Eleftheria terrae: one gene and its partner. The protein of the gene in region 2 binds, or shares a complex with, the protein of the main gene of each other region. Links are inferred from orthologs where the notes say so. Each region holds a gene or a part of one and is shown on either strand. Other genes may lie near its edges. The genes, in order: uvrB and N7L95_RS07695.

The links.
Region 1: the proteins of N7L95_RS07695 (region 2) and uvrB are in contact, whole or in part, in a crystal structure (PDB 7EGT), measured with the Thermus thermophilus proteins. The link is inferred for Eleftheria terrae from one-to-one orthologs. Residues at the interface, in WP_096412145.1 of Thermus thermophilus: His654, Arg656, Phe657, Gln666, Asp668, Glu669, Lys680, Arg681, Leu682, Ser683, Lys685, Tyr686, Ala687; in WP_096411307.1 of Thermus thermophilus: Glu23, Leu25, Arg26, Asp27, Gly28, Glu29, Arg30, Phe31, Arg55, Glu326, Asp327, Phe328, Glu379, Ser382, Gln383, His398, Gly400, Arg401.

The regions. Positions count from the first base shown.
Region 1 is NZ_CP106951.1:1,376,306-1,392,001, forward strand. What follows is about bases 4,747-7,665. They hold uvrB (excinuclease ABC subunit UvrB), read right to left. Parts: upstream 7,291-7,665; coding sequence 5,203-7,290; downstream 4,747-5,202. Other genes in these bases: N7L95_RS06045 (ROK family protein), read left to right, coding at 4,747-5,174; N7L95_RS06055 (amino acid aminotransferase), read left to right, coding at 7,430-7,665. Outside these bases: Fe-S protein assembly co-chaperone HscB, read right to left, coding at 1-415; iron-sulfur cluster assembly protein IscA, read right to left, coding at 535-858; Fe-S cluster assembly scaffold IscU, read right to left, coding at 878-1,270; N7L95_RS06030 (IscS subfamily cysteine desulfurase), read right to left, coding at 1,301-2,521; Fe-S cluster assembly transcriptional regulator IscR, read right to left, coding at 2,588-3,118; N7L95_RS06040 (low molecular weight protein-tyrosine-phosphatase), read right to left, coding at 3,253-3,804; more of N7L95_RS06045, read left to right, coding at 3,903-4,746; more of N7L95_RS06055, read left to right, coding at 7,666-8,629; N7L95_RS06060 (polyhydroxyalkanoate depolymerase), read left to right, coding at 8,874-10,115; electron transport complex subunit RsxB, read left to right, coding at 10,289-10,954; nth (endonuclease III), read left to right, coding at 10,982-11,626; N7L95_RS06075 (histidine phosphatase family protein), read right to left, coding at 11,595-12,158; cobS (adenosylcobinamide-GDP ribazoletransferase), read right to left, coding at 12,146-12,943; cobT (nicotinate-nucleotide--dimethylbenzimidazole phosphoribosyltransferase), read right to left, coding at 12,940-13,995; cobU (bifunctional adenosylcobinamide kinase/adenosylcobinamide-phosphate guanylyltransferase), read right to left, coding at 14,015-14,578; N7L95_RS06095 (cell division protein ZapB), read left to right, coding at 14,671-14,895; and 2 more genes. UniProt on the Escherichia coli protein: The UvrABC repair system catalyzes the recognition and processing of DNA lesions. A damage recognition complex composed of 2 UvrA and 2 UvrB subunits scans DNA for abnormalities.
Region 2 is NZ_CP106951.1:1,731,211-1,744,853, forward strand. What follows is about bases 10,603-13,643. They hold N7L95_RS07695 (UvrD-helicase domain-containing protein), read right to left. Parts: upstream 13,274-13,643; coding sequence 10,931-13,273; downstream 10,603-10,930. Other genes in these bases: N7L95_RS07690 (class I adenylate-forming enzyme family protein), read right to left, coding at 10,603-10,675; N7L95_RS07700 (GMP reductase), read left to right, coding at 13,499-13,643. Outside these bases: polA (DNA polymerase I), read right to left, coding at 1-174; N7L95_RS07650 (hypothetical protein), read left to right, coding at 244-558; N7L95_RS07655 (homoserine kinase), read left to right, coding at 610-1,569; N7L95_RS07660 (BPSS1780 family membrane protein), read left to right, coding at 1,664-2,452; N7L95_RS07665 (FecR family protein), read left to right, coding at 2,436-3,191; N7L95_RS07670 (glycoside hydrolase family 19 protein), read left to right, coding at 3,437-5,194; N7L95_RS07675 (PhoX family protein), read right to left, coding at 5,395-7,632; N7L95_RS07680 (hypothetical protein), read left to right, coding at 7,808-8,023; N7L95_RS07685 (IclR family transcriptional regulator), read right to left, coding at 8,145-9,029; more of N7L95_RS07690, read right to left, coding at 9,077-10,602. UniProt on the Escherichia coli protein: A helicase with DNA-dependent ATPase activity. Unwinds DNA duplexes with 3'-5' polarity. Translocates on single-stranded DNA with 3'-5' polarity. Initiates unwinding more efficiently from a nicked substrate than double-stranded DNA.

The DNA of each region.
Region 1 (15,696 bases), 360 kb from region 2 along the record:
CGTCGAGCTCGTCTTGCAGGGTCGCCAGCATCGTGCGGCGCCGCTCCGCCACCTCGGCGGCCAGCGCCTCCAGCGGCTCAAGGCCAGCCGCTTCCTCAAGGGCCTCACGCCATTCCATCTGCTGCTGCAGGAAGGCGTGCGGCATCGCGGTATTGCTTTCGGCCTTGATCGGCGCACCGTGCAGCTCGCACAGGTAGGCGCCGCGCTTGAGCGGGTCTTTCAGGCGCTGGTAGGCCTCGTTGACCCGCACGGCCCACTGCATCGCAGCGCGCTGCGCACCGGCCCCTTGGGCCGCAAAGCGGTCGGGGTGCACCTCGGCCTGCAAGGCCTTCCAGCGCGCATCGAGCACGTCGCGGGCGACCGTGAAGCGCCGCGGTATCCCGAACAGCTCGAAATCGTCCACGTCCAGCTTCATCGCCTGCATCCCGTGCGCCCGAGAGCCGGCGCGTCGCTGAATCGTTGTGTCATCGTCCCATGCAGGCGGGGGCCCTCCCCGCGCCTCCCGCCGACCGGTTTTGGTTCAGATCTGAAGCTTCAGATCCGGAACGATTCGCCACAGCCGCAGCGATCCTTCTCGTTGGGGTTGTTGAAGCGGAAGCCCTCGTTCAGGCCCTCGCGCACGAAGTCGAGCTGCGTGCCCTCGAGGTAAGGCAGGCTCTTTGGATCGACCAGCACCTTCACGCCGTGGCCTTCGAAAATGTAATCTTCCGGCGCCACTTCGTCGGCATATTCGAGCTTGTAGGCCATGCCGGAGCAGCCGGTGGTCTTGACCCCCAGGCGCACTCCAACTCCCCGCCCGCGTTTGGCGAGGTAGCGCGTCACGTGCCGCGCTGCGGCTTCGGTCAGTGTCACAGCCATCGTGTATGTGCCTGCTCGATCAGGCCGTGGCGGCCGCCTTGGCCTTGTAGTCTTCCACCGCGGCCTTGATGGCGTCCTCTGCCAGGATGGAGCAGTGGATCTTGACCGGCGGCAGCGCCAGTTCCTGGGCGATCTGCGTGTTCTTGATGCTGATCGCCTCGTCCAGCGTCTTGCCCTTCACCCATTCGGTGACCAGCGAGCTGGACGCGATGGCCGAACCGCAGCCATAGGTCTTGAAGCGCGCATCCTCGATCACCCCGGTGCTCGGATTGACCTTGATCTGCAGCTTCATCACGTCGCCGCAGGCCGGAGCGCCCACCATACCGGTACCCACCGTCTCGTCGCCCTTTTCGAAGGAACCCACGTTGCGGGGGTTCTCGTAATGGTCGATCACCTTGTCGCTGTAAGCCATGTCACTCTCCTACTACTAGCACTTGTTCGGTCAGTGGGCGGCCCACTGGATCGTGCTGAGATCCACGCCGTCCTTGTACATCTCCCACAGCGGGGACAGCTCGCGCAGCTTGGCCACACGGTCCTTGAGGAGGCTGACCGCATGGTCGATCTCCTCTTCGGTCGTGAAGCGGCCGATCGTCATGCGCAGGGACGAATGCGCGAGTTCGTCGCTGCGGCCCAGCGCACGCAGCACATAGCTCGGCTCCAGGCTGGCCGAAGTGCAGGCCGACCCGGACGACACGGCAATGCCCTTGACGCCCATGATCAGCGACTCGCCCTCGACGAAATTGAAGGAGATGTTCAGGTTGTGCGGAACGCGGCGCTCCAGGTCGCCGTTGACAAACACCTGCTCGATGTCCTTCAGGCCGTCCAGCAGGCGTTGCTGCAGCGCGCGGATGCGCTGATGCTCGGTCGCCATTTCCTCGCGGGCGATGCGGAACGCCTCGCCCATGCCGACGATCTGGTGTGTCGGCAGGGTGCCGGAACGCATGCCGCGCTCATGGCCGCCGCCGTGCATCTGCGCCTCCAGACGCACCCGCGGCTTGCGGCGCACATACAGTGCGCCGATGCCCTTCGGGCCGTAGGTCTTGTGAGACGCCAGGCTCATCAGATCGATCGGCAACGTGGCCAGGTCGATCTCCACCTTGCCGGTGGCTTGCGCAGCGTCAACATGGAAAATGATGCCACGCTCCCGGCACAGATTGCCGATGGCGGTGACGTCCTGGATCACGCCGATCTCGTTGTTGACGAACATCACCGAGGCCAGGATGGTGTCCGGCCGCAGCGCGGCCTTGAACTTCTCGAGGTCCAGCAGGCCGTTTTCCTGTACGTCGAGGTAGGTCACCTCGAAGCCCTGGCGCTCCAGCTCGCGGCAGGTGTCCAGCACCGCCTTGTGCTCGGTCTTGACAGTGACGAGGTGCTTGCCCTTGGTCTTGTAGAACTGCGCTGCACCCTTGAGGGCTAGGTTGTTCGACTCGGTGGCGCCGGACGTCCAGACGATCTCGCGCGGATCAGCGTTGATCAACTGCGCCACCTGGGTCCTCGCCTTCTCGACCGCCTCTTCGGCTTCCCAGCCCCAGGCGTGGCTGCGGGAAGCAGGGTTGCCGAAATGCTCGCGCAGCCACGGAATCATCGCGTCGACCACGCGCGGATCCACCGGCGTCGTCGCGCCGTAATCCAGGTAGATGGGGAAGTGGGGAGTCATGTCCATGGTGCTTGCATCAGGAGCCGCTCGGCTCCGGCTGGCTGGAGAGAAAGCGGGAGTGGGAACAGCGGGTTACTTCGAGAAGGCGTTGCCCAGCGCGAAGACCGAATTCGGTGCATTGACCTTGATCGGCTTGACGACGGGCTGGCTGGAGATGGCACGCTTGACCGGTTGCTCCTCGATCGAGATGCCCCGGGCAATCTGGTCTTCGACCAGCTTGCGCAGCGTGATGGAATCGAGGTACTCGATCATCTTGGCATTCAGGCTGGCCCACAGGTCATGGGTCATGCAGCGGCCCTGGTCGCTCATGCAATTTTCCTTGCCGCCACAGCCGGTCGCATCGATCGGCTCGTCCACGGCCACGATGATGTCGGCCACCGTGATTTCCTCGGCCTTGCGGCCCAGCGAGTAGCCGCCGCCCGGCCCACGGGTGCTTTCCACCAGTTCATGCCGACGCAGCTTGCCGAACAGCTGCTCCAGATAGGACAGCGAAATCTGCTGGCGCTGGCTGATGGCCGCCAGCGCAACCGGCCCTTGATGCTCCCGCAATGCGAGATCGATCATGGCAGTGACGGCAAAACGACCTTTGGTGGTAAGACGCATGGCAAGCTCCTTAATCGTTCAGCTAGCTCTGCTGAAGGTGTGTTGAACCCAAAACAACAGGTGATTCGGGTAAACCCTCGGTGGCCCTTCGGTTGTTTCCCGTGCGGTGATTTCCCGACTGATTTACTCGAATTTTACGTGAAGCCTACTTTTTTAGTCAAGTTCTGAGGCGAAGAACCGGCAGGATCCTGCGCCGCTTGCGCGAGCAGGTGGTCAAGCAGCCCGGCACAGGCGTCTTCCAGGTAGTCCAGGACCACATCGAAGCCGGCTGGCGAGCCGTGATAGGGATCGGGCACCTCCTCTTTGGCGTGGCGCTGCGCAAATTCCATCAACCGGCGCAGCTTGTGTCGGTACTCCGGCGGACAGGCGGCACGCAGGCAGTCGAGGTTCTCGTGGTCCATGGCGAGGATCAGGTCGAAGCGCTCGAAGTCCGCCGGCACCACCTGGCGCGAGCGCAATGCACACAGGTCGTAGCCGCGACGCTGTGCATGCGCCAGCGCGCGCGGATCCGGCGGCTCTCCCAGGCGGTAGCCATGGGTGCCCGCGGAATCGACAAGCAATCGAGATGCCAGCGAGGTTTTTTGTACCAGATGCCGGAACACGCCCTCGGCGCTTGGCGAACGGCAGATGTTGGCAGTGCAGACAAACAAGAGGCGTAACGAAAGTACAGGGTCGGAGCTGGCCATGGCGCCAGTCTAAGGGGCCGACCCGCGGCCGCCCGGCGGCGCCCGCCTGCCGGCGGGCAGCCCGGCATAATCCCCGGCTTTCCAGCTCGGCCTTACCTATGTCCATCACTGGTGACCATCGGCTCCTGAAGCGTCTCAACCGCAGTGCCGTGATACGACAGGTCCGGCAGGCGCCGGGGAGCTCGCGGGCTGACCTGGCCCAGGCCTTGGGTCTGACGAAATCGACCATCAGCCTGCTCTCGCAGGAGCTGATCGAGGAGGGCTGGCTGGTAGAGGTCGAAGCCGAACCGCAGCCGCTACAGGCGCGCGGCACCGGCCGCCCGCCGACGCCGCTGATGCTGGACGAACACCGCCTCGCCTTCATCGGGGTGGACCTGGGCCTGGCGTCGGCCACCGTGGTGGCCACCAATCTGGTCGGCAAGATCCTGGCCGAGCACAGCGGCCCGGTCGACATTGCATCGCCCGCGCAGACCTGCGAGCGGGTCGCGATGATGGTGCATGCCTTGCTCGAAGACCCCGAGCTGCGCCGGCGCGGCGTCGTGGGGCTGGGCCTGGGGGTGCCGGGCGCCGTCGATGAACGCACCGGCATGCTGCGCTTCGCTCCGAACCTGGGCTGGAAAGGCGTGCCGCTGCGCGACCTGCTGCGCGACGCATTGGCCGGAGGCCCGGCCGCCCAGCTGCCCCTGTATGTGCAGAACGATGCCGATGTGGCTGCCTTGGGCGAGTTCGAGTTCGGCGAGCCCCCGGTGTCCGAGCCGCTGGTCTTCCTGGGCCTCGGCACGGGCGTGGGCGCGGGCATCGTCGTCAACGACCGATTGCTGACCGGCGCCGGCGGCTTTGCCGGGGAGATCGGCCACACCGTGCTCGACGCCCAGGGCCCCCGCTGCAGTTGCGGGCGGCGCGGTTGCGCCGAGGCGTTCGTGGGGCTGGCAGCGCTGGTGCAGGCGGTGCTCGGCCAAGACAGTGCGCCGGTCACTCGAGACCCGGCCATGCTGCTGCGCAGCCTGCCAGCCTCGGTGTTCGCGACCGGGCAGGCGGTGCACGACGAGGCGATCGGTGCCGCACTGGAGCGCGCCGGGCACTACATCGGGCTGTTGCTGCAGAACCTCTGGGCGGCCTTCGACCCAGCGCTGATCGTGCTGGGCGGGCCCACCTGCGAACTCGGCGAATCGCTGCTGGGGCCGGCCCGCGAGCGCCTCGCTCACTATGCGGAAGCGGCCGGGCTGCAGCCGCCACTGGTGCGGCAGGCGCGCTTCGGACGCCTGGCCCACGCAGTGGGCGCCGCAGCCGCGGTGATCCACTACCAGGTGCGACCCTTGTCGGACGCCACGCAGCAGGCCAGCAGCATGATCGCGGCGGACGCCGGCTGAGCGCAGCGGCTGGTGGGCCGCCGGCGGTTCAGCGCAGCGGCACCACGTGGTCGCCACCGCTGGCACCGAAGGCCTGCTCCTTCAGCAACGCCAGCTGGTCCCGCAGGCGGGCCGCCTTCTCGAACTCCAGGTTGCGGGCGTGCTCGAGCATCTGCTTCTCGAGCTGCTTGATGCGCTTGCCCAGGTCCTTTTCCGACAGCGCCTCGACCTTGGCGGCCTCCTCGGCGGCCTTGAGGTCCTGGCGCGTTTCCTGGCCGGAGAACACACCGTCGATCAGCTCCTTGATCTGCTTGGTGACGCTGCGCGGTGTAATGCCTTGCGCCGCGTTGTGCGCCAGCTGCCGCTCACGCCGGCGCTGCGTTTCGCCGATGGCCCGGTTCATCGAGTCGGTCATCTTGTCGGCGTACAGGATGGCTTTGCCGTTGACATTGCGCGCCGCACGGCCAATGGTCTGGATCAGGGAGCGCTCGGCACGCAGGAAGCCTTCCTTGTCGGCGTCCAGGATGGCGACCAGCGACACCTCGGGGATGTCCAGCCCCTCGCGCAGCAGGTTGATGCCAACCAGCACGTCGAAGGTGCCAAGGCGCAGGTCGCGCAGGATCTCCACCCGCTCCACGGTGTCGATGTCCGAGTGGAGGTAGCGCACCTTGACGCCGTTGTCTGACAGGTAGTCGGTCAGCTGCTCGGCCATGCGTTTGGTGAGCGTGGTGATCAGCACCCGCTCATTGACTTCGATGCGCTCGCGGATCTCTTGCAGCACATCGTCCACCTGGTGGGTGGCGGGGCGCACCTCCACCACCGGATCCACCAGGCCGGTAGGCCGCACGAGCTGCTCCACCACCTGCCCCGCCGTGCGCTTCTCGTAGTCGGCCGGGGTGGCGGAGACAAAGACCACCTGGCGCATCTTGCGCTCGAACTCCTCGAACTTCAGCGGCCGGTTGTCGAGGGCGCTGGGCAGGCGAAAGCCGTACTCCACCAGCGTCGTCTTGCGCGCCCGGTCGCCGTTGTACATGCCGCCGAGCTGGCCAATCATCACGTGGCTTTCGTCGAGGAACATCAGCGAGTCCGGCGGCAGGTAGTCCACCAGCGTGGACGGCGGATCGCCCGGGCGCGAGCCCGAGACATGGCGGGTGTAGTTCTCGATGCCCTTGCAGTGGCCGATCTCCTGCAGCATCTCCAGGTCGAAGCGGGTGCGCTGCTCGAGCCGCTGCGCCTCCACCAGCTTGCCGGCCTTGACCAGTTCGTCGAGCCGCGTGCGCAGCTCCTCCTTGATGCCTTCGATCGCCGACAGCACCCGCTCGCGCGGTGTCACGTAGTGGCTGCTGGGGTAGATGGTGAAGCGCGGGATCTTCTGGCGGATGCGCCCGGTCAGCGGGTCGAACAGCTGCAGCGAATCGATCTCGTCATCGAACAGCTCGATGCGGACTGCCAGCTCCGAATGCTCGGCCGGAAAGACGTCGATGGTGTCGCCGCGGACCCGGAAGGTGCCGCGCCCGAAGTCGATCTCGTTGCGCTTGTACTGCATGCGGATCAGCTGCGAGATGGCGTCGCGCTGGCCGATCTTGTCACCGACCCGCATCGTCATCACCATCTGGTGGTAGTCGCTCGGATTGCCGATGCCGTAGATGGCGGAGACCGTCGCGACGATGACCACGTCACGCCGCTCCAGCAGGCTCTTGGTGGCCGACAGGCGCATCTGCTCGATGTGCTCGTTGATCGCGCTGTCCTTCTCGATGTAGAGGTCGCGCTGAGGCACATAGGCCTCGGGCTGGTAGTAGTCGTAGTAGCTCACGAAGTACTCCACCGCATTGCGCGGGAAGAACTCGCGGAACTCGGCATACAGCTGGGCCGCCAGCGTCTTGTTCGGCGCGAACACGATGGCCGGGCGCCCGCAGCGGGCAATGACATTGGCCATCGTGAAGGTCTTGCCCGAGCCGGTCACGCCCAGCAGGGTCTGGAAACTGAGGCCGTCGTTCACCCCCTCCACCAGCTGCGCGATCGCGTTGGGTTGGTCACCGGCCGGTGGATAGGGCTGGTACAGCTGGAAGGGCGAGTCCGGAAACTGCACGAACTTGTTGTCGTCGAGCGCGGGAACTTCGGTCAATGTGTCGGCCATGGGAAGGTCAGCAGCCTAGAATGAAGGGGCTACGGGCCGCCAGATGCTCCATGTGTGAAGTAATTGGCTGCGACTGGGGCCGGTAGCCATCAAGGTTAGCCCAATTGCCCGCTCCCCTCCACTGACAAGGATAGTTTCCATGGCATCGCTTTTTGCCGCTGTCGACATGGCTCCGCGCGACCCCATCCTGGGTCTCAACGAACAGTTCAACGCCGATCCCAACCCGAACAAGGTCAACCTGGGCGTGGGCGTGTACTACGACGACAACGGCAAGCTCCCGCTGCTGAAGTGCGTGCAGGCCGCCGAGCAGCAGATGCTCGAGGCCCCGAAGGCGCGCGGCTACCTGCCCATCGACGGCATCGCGGCCTACGACAAGGCGGTGCAGGGCCTGGTCTTCGGCGCCGACAGCGCCGCCGTGAAGGCAGGCCGCATCGCCACCGTGCAGGGCCTCGGCGGCACCGGCGGGCTGAAGGTGGGCGCCGACTTCCTGAAGAAGGTGAATCCCGACGCCCGCGTGCTGATCAGCGACCCCAGCTGGGAGAACCACCGCGCGCTGTTCGAGAGCGCCGGCTTCACGGTCGGCACCTACGCCTACTACGATGCGGCCAAGCGAGGCATCAATTTCGAAGGCCTGCTGGCCGACCTCAAGGCGGCAGCGGCCGGCACCATCGTCGTGCTGCACGCCTGCTGCCACAACCCGACCGGCTATGACCTGTCGCCCGCCCAATGGGAAGAGGTCATCGAGGTCGTCAAGGCCGGCAGCCTGGTGCCTTTCCTCGACATGGCCTACCAGGGCTTCGGCGAAGGCATCGCCGAAGACGGCGCCGTGGTCGGCCGCTTCATCGCGTCGGGCCTTGACTTTTTCGTCTCGACCTCCTTCTCCAAGAGTTTCTCGCTCTATGGCGAGCGGGTGGGCGCCCTCAGCGTGGTGGCGCAGACCAAGGAAGAAGCCGATCGCGTGCTGAGCCAGCTCAAGCGCGTCATCCGCACCAACTACTCGAACCCGCCGACCCATGGCGCCCAGGTGGTGGCCACGGTGCTGACCACACCGGCCCTGCGCCAGATGTGGGAGCAGGAACTGGCCGAGATGCGTGTGCGGATCAAGCAGATGCGCGGCGCCCTGGTCGAAAAGCTGAAGTCGGCAAATGTTGCACAGGACATGAGCTTCGTGACGCAGCAAAAGGGAATGTTCAGCTATTCAGGACTGAGCAAGGAGCAAATGCAGCGTTTGCGTACGGAATTCGGCGTCTATGGCGTCGATTCTGGTCGCATCTGTGTCGCCGCCTTGAACAGCAAGAACATCGACTACGTGGTCGCCTGCATCGCCAAAGTCATTTGATGTTGTCATCTGTGTGACAAAAAATGGGCCGACTGGCCCATTTTTTTCGCCTTGGACTCGGTTTCTGGCTTTGGAATCCGGGCTTATTCCGGGTTTCGGCGAAGGCCTGCCTCTGCAAACATCCGATTACCGAACTTAGAATGGTGCGCCGCAACATCCGTTCGGCTTGCGCACGCCGCTTGCACCACTCCCTCGGCCACGGGCCGCCGCTGCACGGCGCCTGTACGTAGAGAAAGGGCCTCCGATGCTGTACCAACTGTATGAAACCCAACGCGCCTGGCTCAGCCCTTTTGCGGAGTTCGCGAGCGCTTCATCCAAGCTCTACAGCCACCCGCTGTCGCCGCTGACGCACACGCCGGGCGCCGACCGGGTCGCCGCCTGCTTCGACCTGATGCACCGCTTGGCGAAGGAATACGAGAAACCGCAGTTCGGCATCACCACGGTTCAGGTCGAAGGCACCGACATCGCGGTGCAGGAACAGATCGCGGTCAACAAGCCCTTCTGCCAGCTGCGCCGCTTCAAGCGCTTCACTGACGAGGTGGAGCTGCTCACCACGATGAAGTCGCAACCCTCGGTGCTGGTGGTGGCGCCCCTGTCGGGCCACCACGCCACCCTGCTGCGCGACACGGTCCGCATGCTGCTGCGGGACCACAAGGTCTACATCACCGACTGGGTCGATGCCCGCATGGTGCCGCTCGACGCGGGCCCCTTCCATCTCGACGACTATGTCGAGTATGTGCAGGACTTCATCCGCCACATCGGGCCGGACGTGCACGTCATCTCGGTCTGCCAGCCCACCGTGCCGGTACTGGCGGCTATCTCGCTGATGGCCAGCCGCGGCGAGCCGACGCCGCGCACGATGACCATGATGGGTGGGCCCATCGATGCCCGCAAGAGCCCGACCGCGGTCAACAACCTGGCGATGAACAAGAGCTACGAGTGGTTCGAGAACAATGTCATCTACCGGGTGCCGCCCAACTACCCGGGCGCGGGACGGCGCGTTTACCCGGGCTTCCTTCAGCACACCGGCTTCGTCGCGATGAACCCGGACCGGCACCTCAGCTCGCACTACGACTACTTCCTGGACCTGGTGCGTGGTGACGATGAAAGCGTCGAGCAACACCGCACCTTCTACGACGAGTACAACGCGGTGCTCGACATGCCCGCCGAGTACTACCTGGACACCATCAAGACCGTCTTCCAGGACTTCGCACTGGTCAATGGCACCTGGCAGGTGAGGGGCGAGTACGTCCGGCCGCAGGACATCAAGACCACCGCGCTGCTGACCGTGGAAGGCGAGCTGGACGACATCTCCGGCGCCGGCCAGACCCGCGTGGCACACGAACTGTGCACCGGCATCCCGAAGGACGAGCAGCCGCACTACACGGTGGAAGGTGCCGGGCACTACGGCATCTTCTCCGGCCGGCGTTGGCGCGAGAAGGTGTATCCCCGGGTGCGCGATTTCATCGCCAAGCACGAGAAGTAAAGCCGCGGCCGCCGGCCCGGTGGCCCGTGGCTACAATGCGCCGCGCCGCGCGGCGTTGCCTGCGATCCCTCGCAAGCCAGGCGCCGGTGGGCGCGGTGTTGCCGGCATCCGGAGCAACGCCACCCCCCGCCCGCCCTGCCCTGACCGTCCCGGCGTCCATGTCTTCCGAGTCCATGCCTCACCCTACCGTCACGGCCGACGCCATCGATGCACTGCTGCCGCAGACGCAATGCACCCGGTGCGGGTATCCGGACTGCCGCAGCTATGCCGAAGCGATCGCCGAGGGCCGCGCCGGCATCGACCAGTGCCCGCCCGGCGGCGCCGAGGGCATCGCCCGACTGGCTGCGCTCACCGGCCAGCCCGAGCGGCCGCTGAACCCGGCCCATGGCATCGAGGGCGAGCGCCGGCTGGCGATCATCGACGAAGACTGGTGCATCGGCTGCACGCTGTGCATCAAGGCCTGCCCGGTGGACTGCATCGTCGGCGCGCCGAAACAGATGCACAGCGTGATCGACGCCTTGTGCACCGGTTGCGAGCTGTGCGTGCCGGTCTGCCCGGTCGATTGCATCTCGCTGGCCTCGGCCACCCCGGGGCGTACCGGCTGGCAGGCGTGGAGCGAGGAGCAAGCCGGCCAGGCACGCGAGCGCCATGCCTTCCACCGCCTGCGGCTGGTGCGCGACAAGCAGGAAAACGACGAGCGACTGGCCGCCAAGGCCGAGCGCAAGCTGGCCAACCTGCCGGCCGAAACCCGCCTGACCGATCCGGCGCAGATCGACCGCAAGCGGGCCATCATCGAGGCCGCGCTGCAGCGCGCCCGGCAGCAGCGCAGCGGCGGTTGAACCCGCGGCTCGCTACACTTGCGCCGCATGCGCGTCTCTGACATCGAGCCCTTCTTCGCCACCCTCAAGGCTGCCAATCCGCAGCCCAACACCGAGCTGGAGTACACCAGCGTCTTCGAGCTGCTGACGGCGGTTCTGCTGTCGGCACAGGCGACCGACGTCGGTGTGAACAAGGCCACCCGCCGGCTGTTCCCGGTGGCCAACACACCGCAGAAGATCCTGGCGCTGGGCCACGACGGGCTGTGCGAGTACATCAAGACCATCGGCCTCTACCGCAGCAAGGCCAAGCACCTGCTGGAGACCTGCCGCATCCTGGTGGAGCAGCACGGCGGCGTGGTGCCACGCACTCGCGAAGCGCTCGAGGCCTTGCCGGGCGTGGGCCGCAAGACCGCCAATGTGGTGCTCAATGTCGCCTTCGGCGAGCCGACGATGGCGGTCGACACGCACATCTTCCGCGTCAGCAACCGCACCGGACTGGCGCCGGGGAAGAACCCGCTGCAAGTCGAGCTGGCCTTGCTGCGCCGCGTGCCACCCGCCTACCTGGTGGACGCCCACCACTGGCTCATCCTGCACGGCCGCTATGTCTGCGTGGCGCGCAAGCCGCTGTGCTACAAGTGCGCCGTTGCCCAGTACTGCGATTTCACCCCGAAGACACCGCCACCGTCAGGCTGAAGCGCCGCAGCGCGCCATAGCGGGGCGCTGCCGGCCAGTCACCGGGCGAGTGCGGCAGGCCGCGGCCGGCAGCCAGCAGCGCCACGGCGTTCATCCAGCCGCCGTGGCCCACCACCAGCCGCACCGCGGCCGGCTCCTGCTCGCGCAGGAAGGACAGACAACGGTCGAACAGCTGGACCAGCGCCTCGCCACCACCCGGCGCCAGGGCAGCGAAATCGTCGCACCAGGCCTGCACCGGTCCGGCGCCAATATCCTGCCAATGCCGGCCGTCCCACTCGCCGAAGTCGAGTTCCGCCAGCCGTGCGTCGCACTCATGGCGCCAGCCCCAGCGCGCCAGCCAGCGGCCCACCGCCGCGCCCCGCTGCAGCGGCGAGGTCCACACCTCGCGCGGCCAGCCTTCGCGGCGCGCCGCGCGGCGAATGCGGTGGGCCAGCCGCTTCGCCTTGCGCGGGTCTACCGGCAGGTCGGTTCGGCCGATGCAGCGGCCCTGCGCACCGCGGGGCTTCGGGTGGCGCCAGATCAGGCAGTGCATCGCCACGCCCCGAGCACCGCCAGGTAGGCGGCCAGCTCGCTCAGTTGCTGGGAAGCGCCCAGGCAGTCGCCGGTGTAGCCGCCCAGCCGCCGGCGGAACCAGCGCCGGCAGTACAGGCCGGCTGCCGCCATGGCCAACAGTGCTGCCGCCACGGCCGGCAGCGAGAGCCAGGCCAGGCAGGCAGCGCCAGCGCATGCCGCCCACCCGAGCGCCACCGCCCAGCCCGGGTTCGACAGATGGCGCGACAAGGGCTTGGCCTTGGCCTGCTCCAGGTCGCCGGCATAGGGCAGCCAGCGGATCAGGCTCACCGCCACGGTGCGTGAGCCGGTGTGGGCCAGCAGCAAGGCCGGCGCGGCGAGCGCAGGTGGCATGCTGGCCAGCGCTGCCCACTTCAGGCCGAGCATCACGAACAGGCCCATGGCCCCATAGGCGCCGATGCGCGAATCCTTCATGATCTCCAGCGCGCGCTGGCGGCTGCTGGCGCCGCCCAGGCCGTCACAGGTGTCGGCCCAGCCGTCCTCGTGAAAGCCGCCGGTCAGCAGCAGGCTGGCGGCGATGCACAGGCCGGTGGCGGCCGGCATGCCCAGCACAGTGGCTGCCGCCAGCAGCACCGAGGCAGCCACCGCCCCCACCGCGGCGCCCACCAGCGGGAAGTGCCGCGCGCTGGCCTGCAGCCATGCATCCTGATAGCCCACCCAGCGCGTCAACCAGTCCGGCAGCGGCAACCGGGTCAGGAACTGGCAGCCGATCAGCGCCAGGCGCACCTCGTGGGCGAGCCACCTCATGTGCCAGGCATGCCGTCGGACACCCCGGCCGACTCGAAGCTGGCCATCTCGTCGAGCAGGCGCAGGCTGGAATCGATCAACGGCCAGGCCACCGCGGCGCCCGAACCTTCGCCGAGCCGCATGCCAAGGTCCAGCAGCGGCTCGGCGCCCAGGTGCTGCAGCAGCGCCCGGTGCCCCTGCTCGCCGGAGCAGTGCGCAAACACGCAGTAGTCGAGCAGCGCCGGTGCAAGTGCCCGCGCCACCAGCACCGCTGCGCTGGCGATGAAGCCGTCCACCACGATGACACGACGCTCATGGGCGGCCTCCAGCATGGCGCCGACCATCATCGCGACCTCGAAGCCACCCAGTGCCGCCAGCGCAGCCAGCGGTTCGCGCGCCTCATGGTTCACCTCGAGTGCCTGGGCCAGCACTCGCTGCTTGCGCTGCAGCGCCGCGTCGTTCAGGCCGGTGCCCCGGCCGACGCACGCTTCGATGGGCAGGCCACACAGGCGTGCCATCAACAAGGAGGCGCACGAGGTGTTGCCGATGCCCATCTCCCCCAGCAGCACCACATTGCCGGGCCGCTCGCGCAGCACCTGCGCACCGGCGGCCAGGGCCGCCTGGCACTGGGCCGCTGTCATCGCCGGGCCCCGGCTCGCGTCCTGGGTGCCAGCAGCGATCTTGCGCAGCTGCAGGCCCGGCCGCGGCTGGAAGTCGTGCCGGACGCCCGCATCCACCACCGTCAGCGCCATACCGTGCTGGCGTGCCAGCACGCTCACCGCGGCCCCGCCCGCCAGGAAGTTCTCCACCATCTGCCAGGTGACGTCGCTAGGGTAGGCCGAGACGCCCTGCGCAGCCAGACCATGGTCGCCGGCAAACACGATCAGCTGCGGCTGCTCCAGCTGCGGTGTGTCACTGGCCAGCGCCAAGCCCAGCTGGAGCGCCAGGCGCTCCAGCCGCCCGAGCGCGCCAAGCGGCTTGGTCTTGCGATCGATACGTTGTTGCAGGCGCGCGGCGAGGGCGGCATTGGCGGCAGGCGCCACCGAGGGTGCGAGATAATCGAAGTGATTCATGTGTGAAGGGATTCTTGCCTCACGCGGCTGCCGCCGGCTTGACCTGCATCGGAATGCCCGCGACGGTGAGCGTGACTCGCGCGGCGATCTCGGCCACCTGCTGGTGCAGACGCCCGAGCGCATCCACCGCGGCCCGCGCCTCGCGGCTCAGCGGCATCACGCCCCAGCCGATCTCGTTGGACACCAGCAGCACCGTGCCCGGCACCTGCTGCAAGGCCAGCAGCAGCGCCTCGACGGCCGGCTGCGCCGGCTCGGGCGCCACACCGGGCGGTGGACAGAGCAGTTGCGACAGCCACAGCGTCAGGCAGTCGACCAGCACGCAGCGCCCCGGCGTCGCGTGCTCGCGCAGTGCTGCGGCCAGGGCCGCGCCGCCGGGCGGCAGTTCAATGCTCTGCCAGCTTGCAGGACGACCGGCCCGATGGCGGGCGATGCGCTCGCGCATCTCGTCGTCGCCAGGCCATGCGGTGGCAATGTAGACCACCTCGGCACCCTGCTGCTCGCAGTGCGCGGCGAGCCGTTCTGCATGCCGGCTTTTGCCGGAGCGGGCGGCACCCAGGATCAGGTGTACGGACGATGACAACAGCCAGCCTCCCTCTTGGATACCCCCTGTTGGCGGGGACAGCGCGGGATTGTAAGAGCCCGTTCTACAATGGCCGAGGAGGATGTCTCGCCGATATGTCACAGACCGATGAACTCGCGGACCGCGTGGAGCGCCTGCTGGTGCGCTACGAGGAACTCAAGCGCACCAATGCCCTGCTGGAGCAGCAACTGGCCGGCGTGACCGCGGAGCGCGACAGCCTGCGCTCACGCCTGAGTGCCGCGCGCAGCCGCATCGACGCCTTGCTCGAACGCCTGCCTGAAGCCATCGCGCCGCAAGCCGGCGGCGAGAAAGAGGTCTGATGAAGCAGATCGAAGTGACCATCATGGGGCAGAGCTACATCCTCGGTTGCACCGAAGGTGGCGAGGCGGCCTTGCTGGAGGCGGTGAACCATGTCGACCGCGAGATGTGTGCGATACGCGATGCGGGCAAGGTGAAGGCGCGCGAGCGCATCGCGGTGCTGGCTGCGCTGAATGTGGCTTTCGAACTTGCACAGCGGCCACCGGCTTCGGCACCTTCGGTGGCGCCTGGCCAGGTGCCGGCGCCCGCGGTATCGCCAAGCACAGATGCGGCCGCCCTGGTCCGTCGCATCGACGAGGCCCTAGGACAAGACGGGCAACTCATCTGAGCCCGCCATCCGGCGTAGAATCAATCCGTCCGTCGCGTTCGCGGGAGTTTTATATTTCCTTGAACCGATGCTCTTTGAGCAAGGGCTTGGAACATCGTCCTGCTGGTGTGATCGTCTCGCGTCAGATGAACCCGAAGCTTGACTGACCTCGCCCACCTGAATCCCCTGGGTTCAGGAATGCGGCTCTCGGCTCGTGGCGGACACCTTCCGATTTCTCGCATGCCCCCTGCCTCCCCCTGCCAGTACTGGCTGATGAAGAGCGAGCCCGACGAGTGCTCGATCGACGACCTGGCAGCGGCGCCCGGCCAACGGGTTCCCTGGGTCGGCGTGCGCAACTACCAGGCGCGCAACTTCATGCGCGACGCGATGCGCGTCGGCGACGGCGTGCTGTTCTACCACTCCTCCTGCCCCGAGCCTGGCATTGCCGGGCTGGCCACCGTGGCGTCCGCTGCCTATCCGGACGCGACGCAGTTCG
Region 2 (13,643 bases):
GACGCAGGCGGCATGGCGGGCGGGATACTGCTCGCGCAGCTTGCGCAGCATGTTGATCATCCCGTAGATCGCGCCGGTCGGCTCGTCCTGCGCATTGCGCAGGTCGGGCATGGCATGGAAGGCACGATAGAGATAGCTGGAGCCGTCGACCAGCAGCAGGGTGTTGTCGCTCATGGCGGCATTTTCCTGCAAGCCCTCGGCCGCCTGCCCGGGCAGATGCAACCGGGGCCTAAAATCGCGTCCATGAAGCGCTCTGCCTGCTGCCTGGCCTCGATGGCCGCCCTGTTCGCCGCTGCTGCCGCCGCGGCGCCCGCCCCTGCCCAGCCCGCGGCTGCGGCGGCGGTGCCCGAGGAGGCGGTGCAGCGCATCCATATCGAGGATGACGGCGCGCGCATCGACGAATTGCGGGTGCGCGGCCAGAACCGCCGCATCACCGTGCAGCCGAAGAAAGGCGGCGCCGCCTACGAAGTCCTGCCGGCCGACGGCGGCCGCGACATGACCAACGAAAACCAGCGTGGCGCCGCCGGCAAGCGGGTCTGGCAGCTGTGGTCCTTCTGATTTCCGCCGCCTTCCCTTCCTGAACCCCGTGCCCTGCACGCTGCCTTCCCCATGGCCGTCTTCACGCCTGTTTCCCTCGACGATGCCGCGGCGCTGGCGCTGCGCCTGAACCTCGGCGCCACGCTCGGCCTGCGCGGCATCGCCTCCGGCATCGAGAACACCAACTATTTCCTCACCACCGAACGCGGAGAGTACGTGCTCACCCTGTTCGAGCGCCTGGGCTTCGAGCAGCTGCCGTTCTACCTGCACCTGATGAAGCACCTGGCCGGCCACGGCATCCCGGTGCCCGAGCCGCAGGCCGACGCCGCCGGCGAGATCCTGCATGCGGTGGGCGGCAAGCCGGCCGCAGTGGTCAACCGGCTGCGCGGCGGGCACCAGCTGGCGCCCAGCACCCGGCATTGCGAGGCCGTGGGCGCCATGCTGGCGCGCATGCACCTGGCCGGACGCGACTATCCGCGCAGCCAGCCAAACCTGCGCGGCCTGGCCTGGTGGGGCGAGACGGTGCCGGTGGTGGCGCCGCACCTGGCGGCGCCCCAGCGGGAGCTGCTCGAATCGGAGCTCGCCTTCCAGCAGAATCTGGCCGGCTCCGCGGTGTATGCGGAATTGCCGCGCGGCCCAATCCATGCCGACCTGTTCCGCGACAACGCGATGTTCGAGGGCGACACCCTCACCGGCTTCTTCGACTTCTACTTCGCCGGCGTCGACACCTGGTTGTTCGACATCGCCGTCTGCCTCAACGACTGGTGTGTGGACCTGGACAGCGGCCGCCTGGTGGAAGAGCGTGCCACGGCCTTCCTTGCGGCCTACGACAGTGAACGCGAACTGACTCACCATGAGTCACGCCTGCTGCCCGGCTTGATGCGGGCCGGCGCCCTGCGCTTCTGGGTCTCGCGCCTGTGGGACTGGCACCTGCCGCGTGACGCGCACATGCTGAAAGCTCACGACCCGACGCACTTCGAGCGCATCCTGCGCGAGCGCATCGCCAATCCCTGGCACTACGTGAAGGGCTGAGCCCGCGCGTGCAGCGGCCCTATCATCAGGGCCGCCATGCCGGTGCCCGGCCGGGGCCGGCGATCGCCGAGACCGACTTCCACCAAGAAGAGCCATGAAACTTCGACTGGTACGCGCCCGCCGGGGCACCGTGTGGGTGCAGCAGGCGTTCCGCGTGTTCTTTCGCCAGCCGCTGGCCTTCACGGCGCTGCTGTTCATCGCCCTGTTCGGCGCCTTCCTGCTGCTGGAGCTGCGCTACGTCGGAAGCTTGCTGCTGTTGGCCCTGCTGCCGGCCGGCACGCTGGGATTCATGATCGCCACCCACCAGTCGCAGAGCGGCCGCTTCCCGATGCCGGGCGTGTTCGTCCAGGCCTTCCGCACCGACCGCAGCCGCACCCAGGCCCTGATCCGGCTTGGCGTGGCCTACGCGGTCGCCTCGCTGGTGGCGATGCTGCTGATCCGCTGGCTGGAGGGCGACATGGCGGCCCTCGAGCAGGCCATGTCCGGCGCCCCGGGCAGCGAGGACCTGCTGGCCGACCCCCGGGTCCAGCGCGGCCTGCTGCTGCGCCTGCTGCTGGCCCTGCCATTGAGCGTGATGTTCTGGCATGCGCCGCCCCTGGTGCACTGGGGTGGCGTGAGTGCGGCCAAGGCCGTCTTCTTCAGCCTGGTGGCCTGCTGGCGCAACAAGGGCGCCTTTGTGGTGTATGCGCTGACCTGGGGCGGCGTGGTGGCTGTCTTCGGTGTGCTGTCGGCACTGGTGTTCTCGCTGCTCGGCGCGCCCGGCATGGTGCAGCTGGCGGCCTTTCCGGCCGCGCTGATGTTCATGACGGTGTTCTACATTTCGCTGTACTTCACCTTCGTGGACTGCTTCGAACTCGACCTGGCGGATGAGCCACCTGCTTGACGGCCGCAGCGCCACCGAGCTGCAGTGGCTCACCCGCCGTGAGACGCTGGTCGGCGCCGCCGCCTGGCTGGCCGGCTGGCCAGCGGGGCCGCTTGCCGCGCCGGGCCGCAGCAACATCGTCACGCTGATCGGCGAGGCGCTGCTCAATGGCGAGCGCCTGCGTCGCGGCGACTTCATCCAGGCCGGCGACAGGCTGGAGACCGGCGACGCCTCGATGCTGGTGTTCACCCTCGGCGACGCGGCCTTCCACCTGCGCCAGCGCACACGCCTGACGCTGGATCGGGGCCGCTCGGTGCACCTGGTGTCGGCCCTGCGCCTGCTGACGGGCGGCCTGGTGTCGGTCTGGGGCCGGCGCGAGACGGCCCGCCTGGTACAGACGCCCGCGCTGACCATCGGCATCCGCGGCACCGGCGTCTATACCGAGGCCCGCGAGGACGGCCGCACCTATTTCTGCAACTGCTACGGCCGCGTCGAGCTGAAGGCCGGTGCCACCCGCCTGCTGTCGCAGTCGGACTACCACCAGGCGGTGTGGGCCGAGCCCGGGCAGCCGGCCGGCCAGCGCCTGCGCCCGGCCGGGATGATCAACCACACCGACGAGGAACTCGAATTCCTCGCTGGCCTGCTGCGCCTGCGCACCCGCTGGCAGGAGCTGGGCCGCAAGGGCGTGCGCGACGGCCGGGGCTACATGCCGGAGCAGGCGGAGCAGCCGCACCCGGCCGCCTCTCGCCGCCTGGATTGACACGCGCGGCGGCGCCATACCGCCTCCCCGTTCTGCGCGCCGGGCCGCCGGCGTCTTTCGGCAGCCCGTTCGCTAGGACGGTCGACCTGCCTTGCCGAGCGGTCTTGGCGCGAACTGGTATTTAGAATCCAATACCAGTACAAGATCAATCACAGGTACTGGTCTTGTCGCGCCGCATGCACTGGCGGCGACACGACGCTCCCACAGTGCCATCCCACCGTGCCTTGAACGTAGGAGACCCGTTCATGTCCATGTCCGTCCCCGCGGCCGCGGCCGCCATGCGCTGCGCCCTGCCCTCCGCCGACCGGCCGGAGCCCTTTCCCGAAACTCCAGGCGACAACCGTCGCGGCCCGCGGCCGGCCCTGCTAGCCCTGCTGCTCGGCGGTCTGCTGGCCACCTCCGCCCAGGCCGTGGACTGCCGCAACCTGCCGGTGTGGAACGCCGGCACCGCGTACACCACCGGCCAGCAGGTGCAGGACGGTGGCAATGCCTATAGCGCGAACTGGTGGACGCAGGGCCAGTCGCCCGCCGGCAACTCCGGCGCCTGGGCGGTGTGGAAACCGCTGGGCAGTTGCGACGGCGGCGGTGGCACCCCGGGGACCAACAAGCCGCCAGTCGCCGCCTTCAGCGCCACGGTGGACCGGCTCAGCCTGCAGCTCGACGGCAGCACCTCCAGCGATGCAGACGGCCAGGTCAGCCAATGGCGCTGGGAGTTCGGCGACGGCAGCAGTGCCAGCGGCGCCAAGGCAAGCCACAGCTACGCCGCACCCGGCACCTATGCCGTGACGCTGACCGTGACGGACAACCAGGGCGCCACGGCCAGCAAGGCCCAGAGCTTCGCGCTGGCCTCGGTCATCAAGGATCCGGTCACCGGCAAGTACATCCTGCGGCTGTCCGACGTCCAGGCCACCGAAGCGGCATTGACGAACACGGCATTGTTCCGTTCGGTGAAGGCCTCGGTGGCGACCCGCCCGCAGAGCGTCGTCAATACCGTCACGCCGGGGGCTGCCGGGAATCCGGAGAACGTCAAGCGGGTCGAGCGCCTGCTGCCGCAAAGCCAGTGGGACTACCTGTTCCCGATGCGCGACGGCTCCTACACCTACACCGGCTTGCTGCAGGCCATCGCCAAGTTCTCGGGTGTCTGCATGAGCTACAGCGACGGCCGCGACTCCGACGCCATCTGCCGCAAGATCCTGGCAACGATGTTCGCGCACTTCACGCAGGAAACCGGCGCGCACGACCGCAACAACGCCATCCCGGAATGGCGCCAGGCGCTGTACTTCGTGCGCGAGGCGGGTTGCACCGAGAACAGCTACGGCTGCCCGTACAACAACGAATGCAGTCCCACCACCTGGCAGGGCCAGGCCTGGCCCTGCGGCAAGGACGCGCAGGGCCGCTTCAAGCAGTACTTCGGCCGCGGCGCCAAGCAGCTGTCCTACAACTACAACTACGGGCCGTTCTCGGATGCGATCTTCGGCGACGTGAAGGTGCTGCTGAACGCCCCCGAGCAGGTGGCCGACACCTGGCTGAACCTTGCCTCGGCGGTGTTCTTCCTGGTCTACCCCGCCTCGCCCAAGCCCAGCATGCTGCATGTGGTGGACGGCACCTGGCAGCCCAATGCGGTGGACACCGCGGCCGGCATCCGGCCGGGCTTCGGGGCCACCACCAACATCATCAACGGAGGCATCGAATGCGGGCAAGGCGCGGAGAAACCGCAGTCGGTCAACCGCATCGCCTACTACCGGCAGCATGCGGCGGCACTGGGCGTGCCGATCGGCCCGCAGGAAGAGCTGGGCTGCGCCAACCAGAAGCGCTTCGAGGTGGGCGGCGCCGGCGCGCTGGACATCTATTGGGACCAGGACTGGTCCTACCACCCGGACAAGCCGGAAGGCAAGGCCTTCGCCTGCAAGCTGGTCGGCTACCAGACCGCCCACTTCGCACTGAAGGCCGGTGACTACCAGCGTTGCGTGGAGAAGTTCTTCGACGTGGTGGTCAAGCCCTGAAACGCGCCGGCCTCCACAGGGGAGGCTGGCATGCCATGCAAGGTGGCGATGGCGCAGGGGGACGCAAACAGCACCGGCCCCCACTCTAGGAAGCGCAGTTGGCGGGCTGCGCCCCCTTGGCGCCCTTCCGCGCGCCTCCGGGTCCCTGGTGTCATGCGGCGGTTCCGGCTCGTTGCGCACCGCGAGCCGGAGCCCCGGCGTCAACTGCCGATGCGGCCGCCGTCGTTCTTGGTGATCACGATGGTGGCCGAGCGCGGCCGCGCGGTGCCGCCGTCGGGCCAATGGCTGCTGTACTTCGAGGGGCTGCCGATGTCGGCCAGCCGGGTGCTCTCGCCCGGGTGCTGGATGTTGACGAACAGCGCCTTGCCGTCGGGCGTCTCCGCGCAGCCGGTGATCTCGCTGCCCACCGGGCCCACCAGGAAGCGCTTGAGGGTCTGGGCCGTCGGCGCCTTGCCGACTTGCGTGTCCACCGCCAGCGTCGTCTTGTCGGCCTTGGTGTGGGTGAGCGTCTTCTTGCCACCATCGCCCACCTGCCCCGGCAGCGCGGCCAGCATCATGCAGTTGGTGACATCGGTGTAGGCGCCGTCATCGGTCTGGATCCAGCAGACACCGGTGGCGCGGCTGAACCACAGGCCGTCCGGGCTGGAGAAGTCCTGGTCGGCAGTGAGGCCCGACAGGTTCACCGTGGCCGGATCGGAGCCCACTTCGGCGCCGAACAGGTAGACGTCCCAGGCGAAGCCGGTGGCTGCGGCCTCGCCGCCGTTCTCCCGCAAACGGATGATGTGGCCGTTGTGGTTGCCGGCCGACCCCGCGCCGCCGTCCTTGTAGGAGCGCGGGTTGGCCGCGTCGACCCCCATCTGCGAGGTGCTCGCCGGGTCCGGCTCGACCTTGCGGTTGCTGTTGTTGGTGAGGGTGTAGTAGACCTCGCCGGTGCCCGGATGGGTCGCGCACCATTCGGGCCGGTCCATCTTGGTCGCGCCCACCGCATCGGCGGCCAGCCGGGCATTGATCAACACGTCGGCCTGGTCGGCGAAGTCGTAGGCCGCGTAGCCAGCGATGGCCGGCTGGTCGATCGACAGCTCGATCCACTGGCCGGTGCCGTCGGCATTGAACTTGGCGACGAAGAGCTTGCCCGAGTCGAGGTACTTGTCGCCCGTGGTGATGCGGTTGGCCGGGTTCGCATCGGCCGCGTTCCATACCGCGGTGGAGACGAACTTGTACATGTACTCGCCGCGCGAGTCGTCACCCATGTAGACCGCCAGCGGCTTGCCCGGCACCAGCCTGGAGAAGGCGGCACTCTCGTGCGCGAAGCGGCCCAGCGCGGTGCGCTTCTTCATCGAGGTGTTGCGGTCGTAGGGGTCGGCCTCGACGATGTAGCCGTAGGTGTTCAGCTCGTTGCGGTAGTCGCCAGCGGCCGTCGCGGCCTTCACGCTCAGGTCCCAGCGGGCGTACTTGTCCTCGCTGCCGGCGGTTTCCCAGCCGTGGCGGGTGTTGGCGCCCTTCTTGCGGCCGTAGCGCTCCAGCGCCACGATGCTCTTGTCGCCGGCCCGCGCGGTGTCGTCCTCGGCCGAGCGCTTGAAGTAGTTGGCCCAGTTCTCCTCGCCCGACAACAGCGTGCCCCACGGGGTGTAGCCCGTGCCGCAGTTGTTCAGCGTGCCGCGGGCGGCGGTGCCGTCGGTCGAGTACCTGGTGACCATCAGCGCATGGCCGCGCGCCGGCCCGGCCAGCACCACCGGGGTGAGCGGCGTGAAGCGGCGGTTGTAGGCCGAGTCCTGCACATAGCGGAAGCGGCCGTCGGCCTTGCGCACCTCGACGATGGAGATGCCGTGCGCCGCCACTTCCTTGTCGACCTCGGCCGCAACGCGGGCCGAGTTGGGGCTGCCGCCGGCCGGGTGCATGAACAGCACCTGGCCGTTCTCGTCCGACGTGGCTTCGTGGTTCATCGCCAGCAGGCCGCGTTCGGACCCGTTGGGGTCGCGGGCAGTGCCGGCGGCGTTGAGGCCGAAGAACTCCATGCCGTCGTGGTGATCGCCGGCGCGCTGCTCGTAGTTGTCGTCGGTGCCGTCGTTCTTGTAGGCGGCCACGCCGGCGGCGATCGGGTCGCCCAGGCGGTACAGCACGCTGGCCGTGTAGCCCTCGGGCACCACCACCGTGTCGGCCAGGCTCTTGGCCACGGCCTTGAAGCCGAGCAAGGTCTCGGCCGGCGGCTGGCCGTTGCCGGGCTGATGGTCGTCGTCGTCACCCCCGCCCCCGCCGCAGGCGGCCATCGCCAGGCCGCCGAACACCGCGGTGGCCGCGGTGCCAACGCCGCCCCGCAGCATGGAGCGGCGGCTCATGCGGGCCTGCAGCACCGCCTCGAAGGTTTCGTTGCCCGAGTTGTTGTTGTCGATGTCGTCGTGATCGATGGCTTGCTGGGGAAAGCCGAGCGGCTGGCTCATGGAGTCGTCCTCTGTAGGGCGTTGGGGTGAAAGACCCGCGGCAGCTTAGGGACGATGCATGAAGGAGCCGTTACAGCTTCATGAACATCGTGTGACGGATGCCCGCCGGCCGGCGCCATGGCAGGCCGGCCGCACACCGATAATGAAGCCGTTTCTGCTCCGGAATCGACACATCATGCGCCCTGCCCTGCGTTACTTGCAGCAGCTGCTGCTCGGCGGCCTGTGCAGCCTGCTGCTGGGCGGCTGCGCCGTCGTCAGCGTGGCAGGCGCGGCCGCAGGGGCCGCCATCTCGGTCACCGGCGCGGTGGTGAGCACCGGCGTCAAGGTGACGGGCGCAGCGGTCGAGGCCGGCATCAACGCCGTCTCCGACGACGACGAGGATGACGACTGACCGTGCCCGGCGGCGCCGGCCTTTCGCCGGGCGCCCGGCTGTCCCGCCCGGGGCGTGAGCCCGACATGGGCGGCGCTTGCTGGCGGGTCGGTCGGCTCGCCTGCGCTTGCGCCTGCCGGTCTCACTGTCCGGCGGCACGCTCCAGCTGTGCGCCCAGCGCCACCAGGCGCGGCCGCACCTGCCCCAGCAGATCGTCGCGGCTCAGGTGGAAGGCCGGGCCACCGCAGTTGATGGCCATCAGCTTGCGTTGCCCGGCCGGCCGGAAGGCCACCGCGATCGCATTGACCTCTGGCTGCCAGTCGCCGAAGGAGCAGCACACGCCGAGCTCGCGGTACTGCTGCACGCCTTGCTCGATGCCTTCCCGCAGGCGCGGCCAGGCGGCCTCGTCGAGCTCGCGGATGCGCTCCATCAACGCCTGGCGCTCGCCCTCGTCGCACATCGCGAGGTAGGCGCGGCCCATCGCCGTGGTGGCCAGCGGGATGCGCGAGCCGACGTCCAGGCTGAGCGTCAGCGCCGACTGGCTGCGGCAGTTCTCGACATAGATCATGCTCAACCGGTCGCGCGAGCCCAGCGACACCATGGCCTGCGAGGCATCGGCCAGCGCCTGCATCAGCGGCCGGGCCTGCTGGCGCACGTCCATGCGGGCGAGCATCGCGCTGCCGAGCGACAGGGTGGCGCTCCCCAGCCGGTAGCGGCCGGTGTCCTCCACCTGATCGAGGAAGCCGAGCCTGGTCAGCGTGTAGGTCAGGCGCGAGACGGTGGACTTGGGCAGGCCGCAGCGCCGCGCCAGCTCCTGGTTGCCCAGCATCCCGTCACTGGAGCGGAAGCAACTCAGCACGTCCAGGCCGCGGGCCAGCGCGGTGACGAAATGTCGGTCCTCCTTCAGCTTGCCGGGCCGGCTGCCCGCAGCACCGGCATCACGGCGGCCGCGGGTCTGCCCGCCGCCGCTGCGGTCTACCGTGTCATCGCCCGCCGTTGCCGCGGCATCTGCCTGCCGTGTGCCCATCTCGCGTCCCCTCGTGTTGCCGTCCCACTGTGGCAGCGTCGCCGGCCTCAGGCGCAGCTGCCCGCAAGCGGCTGCTGGGCCAGCTCGCGCAGGCGGGCCTTCGCCACCTTGCCTGTGGTCGAGGCAGGCAATTGCGCCATCAGCACGATGGCCGACGGCAGCTTGTATGGCGACAACCGCTCGCGCAGCCAGGCCTGCAGCGTGCCCGCCTCCAGTTGCCGGCCGGGCACTGGCTCCACAAAGGCCACCACCTCTTCGTTGCCCGGCACCGGGCGCCCCACCACCGCTGCCTGCATCACGTCGGGGTGGGCGCACAAGGCCTGCTCCACCTCCACGGGGTAGACATTGAAACCGGATCGGATGATGAGTTCCTTGGAACGCCCCACCACCTCCAGCACACCGTCGGGCGCCAGGCGCGCCAGGTCGCCGGTATGCAGCCAGCCCTCGGCGTTCACCGTCTGCCGGGTCAGCACGGCATCGCGGTAGTAGCCCTTCATCACCTGCGGCCCGCGCACCCACAGCTCACCGGTCTCACCGCCAGGCACCGGCTGCTGGCGCTGCAGGTCGACGATGCGCACCTCGGTGCCGGGGATGGGCATGCCCACCGAGGCGTCACGCCGCGGCGTGTCGAGCCGGGTCTGGGCGATGGAGGGCGCGGCCTCGGTCATGCCATAGCCGTTGTGCAGCACCACGCCCAGGGCCTGCTCGACGGCGGCCTTCAGCGCCTCGTCCAGTGGCGCGCCGCCCGACTGCGCCACACGCAAGGCCGGCGCCCGCAGGACATGGCCCGGCTGGCGGCTCCAGGCCAGCAGCTTGGCGTACATGGCCGGTACGCCATGCAGCACCGTGATGCCGCCGACGGCCAGCGCCCGAGCCATCTCCGCCGCATCGAAACGCGGCACGAGGACCAGGCTGGCGCCAGCATGCAGCGTCGCCAGCAGCACGGAAGTCAAGCCATAGACATGCGACAGCGGCAAGACGCCCCAAACCCGGTCGCCCGGCACGAGCCGTCGCATGCGCCGGCCGTTCTCGGCGATGAACAGCAGGTTGGCATGCGTCAGCATCACGCCCTTCGGGCTGCCGGAAGTGCCCGACGTGTAGACGAGGGCAGCCACTTGCTCGCTGGCCGCCGCATGGACCGGCTCCGGCCGGCAGTCCTCGTTGAGCGCACCCAGGTGCAAGGCGCCCAGCTCGGGCCAGTCCTGCGCCGCGGCACCGAGCCGGCGCGCGTGGGCGGCGGCTTCCGCCGAGCCGCCCTCCAGCACCACCACCCGGCGAGGGCCGGCATGTTCGATGACCGCATCGACTTCGCGCGGCGACAGCCGCGCATTCACCAGCGAGCACCAGGCGTCGATGGTGCTGCAGGCCAGCGCGAGCAGCGCCGCTGCCGCGCAGTTCTCGGCCACCACCAGCAAGCGGTCGCCGGGCCGCAAGCCGGCCGCAGCCAGCCGCTTGCCGGCCGCAGCCACCCGCTGCTGCAGCTCTGCGTAGCTCAGCTGCTGGGTGGCGTCCTCGAGGGCCGGCGCGGAGGGCGTGTCACGCGCCCAGCGGTCGATCACCTGGTGCAGGCGGGCCGGCAGGACGGGGCAGGTCGAGCCGGCGTCAACGGAAGCCGCCGCAGCGGCCAGGGGCGATGAGGCAGTCATGACCGCGATGTCCCGCAATGCCAAGGAACGCGGATCGTGTCACGGGCCCCGGCCAACGTCAATTCAGATCGAAACGACGTTCTGCACAGCAGAACATAGGCGCTCGCCAGCCCACGTGTCCCGGGCGGCTGCACCCCTTCACCCGCGGAATGCGAACCCGGATGGCAGCCGCCCCGCGTCGTGCCGCCCCGGGGGAGGCTCCGCGCGCCGACGCCGATGCCGGGGCGGCATTGCCACCGCACCAGCGGCGCGGCTTCAGTCGACCGGCGTCAGCTTCGCCACGCTGAGCGCCAGCCACTTCATGCCATGGCGGCCGAAATTGATCTGTGCGCGCGCGTCCGGGCCGCTGCCTTCCAGCGTCACGATCACCCCTTCACCGAACTTCGTGTGGAAGACCGACTGGCCCATGCGCAGGGCCACCCCGTCGGAGGTGGCCACCTTGGGCGCCATCTTCTTCTCGCCGCCAGCCGCCACCGACCCCGCGCCCGGGCCGCTGGCCCAGGCGGCCTTGTAGTCGCGCGCATAGCCGGAGCCGAAGGCCTGCACCTTGGGAGTGATCCACTTCAGCGCCGCCTCGGGCAGCTCCTCGAAGAAGCGGCTCTTGATGTTGTAGCGGGTCTGCCCGTGCAGCATGCGGGTCTGGCTGTGGCTCAGGTAGAGCCGTCGGCGCGCCCGGGTGATGGCCACATACATCAGGCGCCGTTCCTCCTCGAGCCCCTGGTGGTCGGACAGCGAGTTCTCGTGCGGGAACAGGCCTTCCTCCAGCCCGGTGATGAACACCACGTCGAACTCCAGCCCCTTGGCGGCATGCACCGTCATCAGCTGGATGGCATCCTGCCCCGCCTGGGCCTGGTTATCGCCGGCCTCCAGCGCCGCGTGAGTGAGAAAGGCGGCCAGCGGCGACATGATCTCGCCGGTCTCGGCGTCCGGGGTCTGCTCGGTGCGCGCCACCGCGGGCGGGTCGCCGTCAGCCAGCGCGCCGGGTGAAGCGGCCTGCTCGTCCACCGGCAGGGCAATGGCATCCTTGCCGAAGCCTTCCTGCGTGACGAAGGCCTCGGCCGCATTGACCAGTTCGGCCAGGTTCTCCAGCCGCTCGCGGCCTTCCTTCTCGTTGAGGTAGAAGTCGGCCAGGCCCGAGGCCTGTACCACGTGCTCGATGATCTCGCGCAGGGTCAGGCCGCGGGTGGCGTCGCGCATCGCATCCACCAGCTGGTTGAACGCGAGCAGGTTCGCGCCGCCCTTGCCGGTGACGGCCGTCACGCTCTGGTAGAGGCTGCGGCCGCTGGCGCGCGCCGCGTCCTGCAGCTGCTCGATGGTGCGTGCGCCGATGCCCCGGGTCGGAAAGTTGACGACCCGCAGGTAGCTGGTGTCGTCGTTCGGGTTCTCCAGCAGGCGCAGATAGGCCAGCGCATGCTTGATTTCGGCCCGCTCGAAGAAGCGCAGCCCGCCGTACACGCGGTACGGGATGCCGGCATTGAACAGCGCGCTTTCCATCACCCGCGACTGGGCGTTGGAGCGGTAGAGGATGGCGATCTCCGAGCGCGCAATGCCGTCACGGTGCAGCTGCTGTGCCTCCTCGATCAGCCACTGCGCCTCGGCATAGTCGCTGGTGGACTCGTACACCCGCACCGGCTCGCCGGGCCCGGCCTCGGTCCGCAGGTTCTTGCCCAGCCGCTTGGTGTTGTGCGCGATGAGGTGGTTGGCCGAGTCGAGGATGTTGCCGAAGCTGCGGTAGTTGCGCTCCAGCTTGATGACCTGCTCCACCTCGAACTCGCGCTCGAAGTCCGACATGTTGCCCACCTGGGCACCGCGGAAGGCGTAGATGCTCTGGTCGTCGTCGCCCACTGCGAACACGCTGCTGCCCGGTCCGGCGAACATCTTCAGCCAGGCGTACTGCAGCCGGTTGGTGTCCTGGAACTCGTCGACCAGGAGATGCCGGAAGCGCCGCTGGTAGTGCTCGCGCAGGGCCGGCTGGTCGCGCATCAGCTCATAGGTGCGCAGCATCAGCTCGGCGAAGTCGACCACGCCTTCGCGCTGGCACTGGTCCTCGTAGGCCTGGTAGATCTCGGCCAGCTTGCGGCTCTGCTCGTCGCGCACCACCACGTCCTGCGGCCGCAGGCCTTCTTCCTTGCTGCCGGCGATGAACCATGTCACCTGCTTGGGCACGAAGCGTTCCTCGTCGAGGTTCATGCCCTTGATGACGCGGCGCACCGCCGAGAGCTGGTCCTGCGAATCGAGGATCTGGAAGCCCTGCGGCAGGTTGGCGAGCTTCCAATGCGCCCGCAGGAAGCGGTTGCACAGGCCGTGGAAGGTACCGATCCACATGCCCCGCACGGGGATGGGCAGCATGGCGCCCAGGCGGGTCAGCATCTCCTTGGCGGCCTTGTTCGTGAAGGTGACGGCCATCACGCCGGCCGGGGAGACCTGGCCGGTCTGCACCAGCCAGGCAATGCGGGTGGTGAGCACCCGCGTCTTGCCGGAGCCGGCGCCAGCCAGGATCAGGGCCGGACGGCTGGGCAGCGTGACGGCGGCCAGCTGCTCCGGGTTGAGGTTGTTGAGCAGGGCCGACGCAGCGGCAGGCGGAAAATCGAGACTCATGTCGCGATTCTAGGGAGCCCGGCGAAGCCCCTTGCAGCCGATGCCGCGCGAGGTGAGTAGAATCAGCCACCGGGCCCAAATTTTGGCGCCCGGTTTTTGTTTGCGCGGCCACCTCCGTCCCCGGGGGCCTTCGGCCGCCGGCCGGGTCTCCAAGTCAAGCGCTCGCAGCCTTCGACGCCGCACTGCTTCAACGCGGCGTCCTACCTGCTTACGGAGCGATCTCTGATGGAAATCTTCGACTACGACAACATCCTGCTGTTGCCGCGCAAATGCCGCGTGGAAAGCCGCAGCGAGTGCGACACCTCGGTGGAGTTCGGCGGCCGCCGCTTCAAGCTGCCGGTGGTGCCCGCCAACATGAAGACGGTGGTGG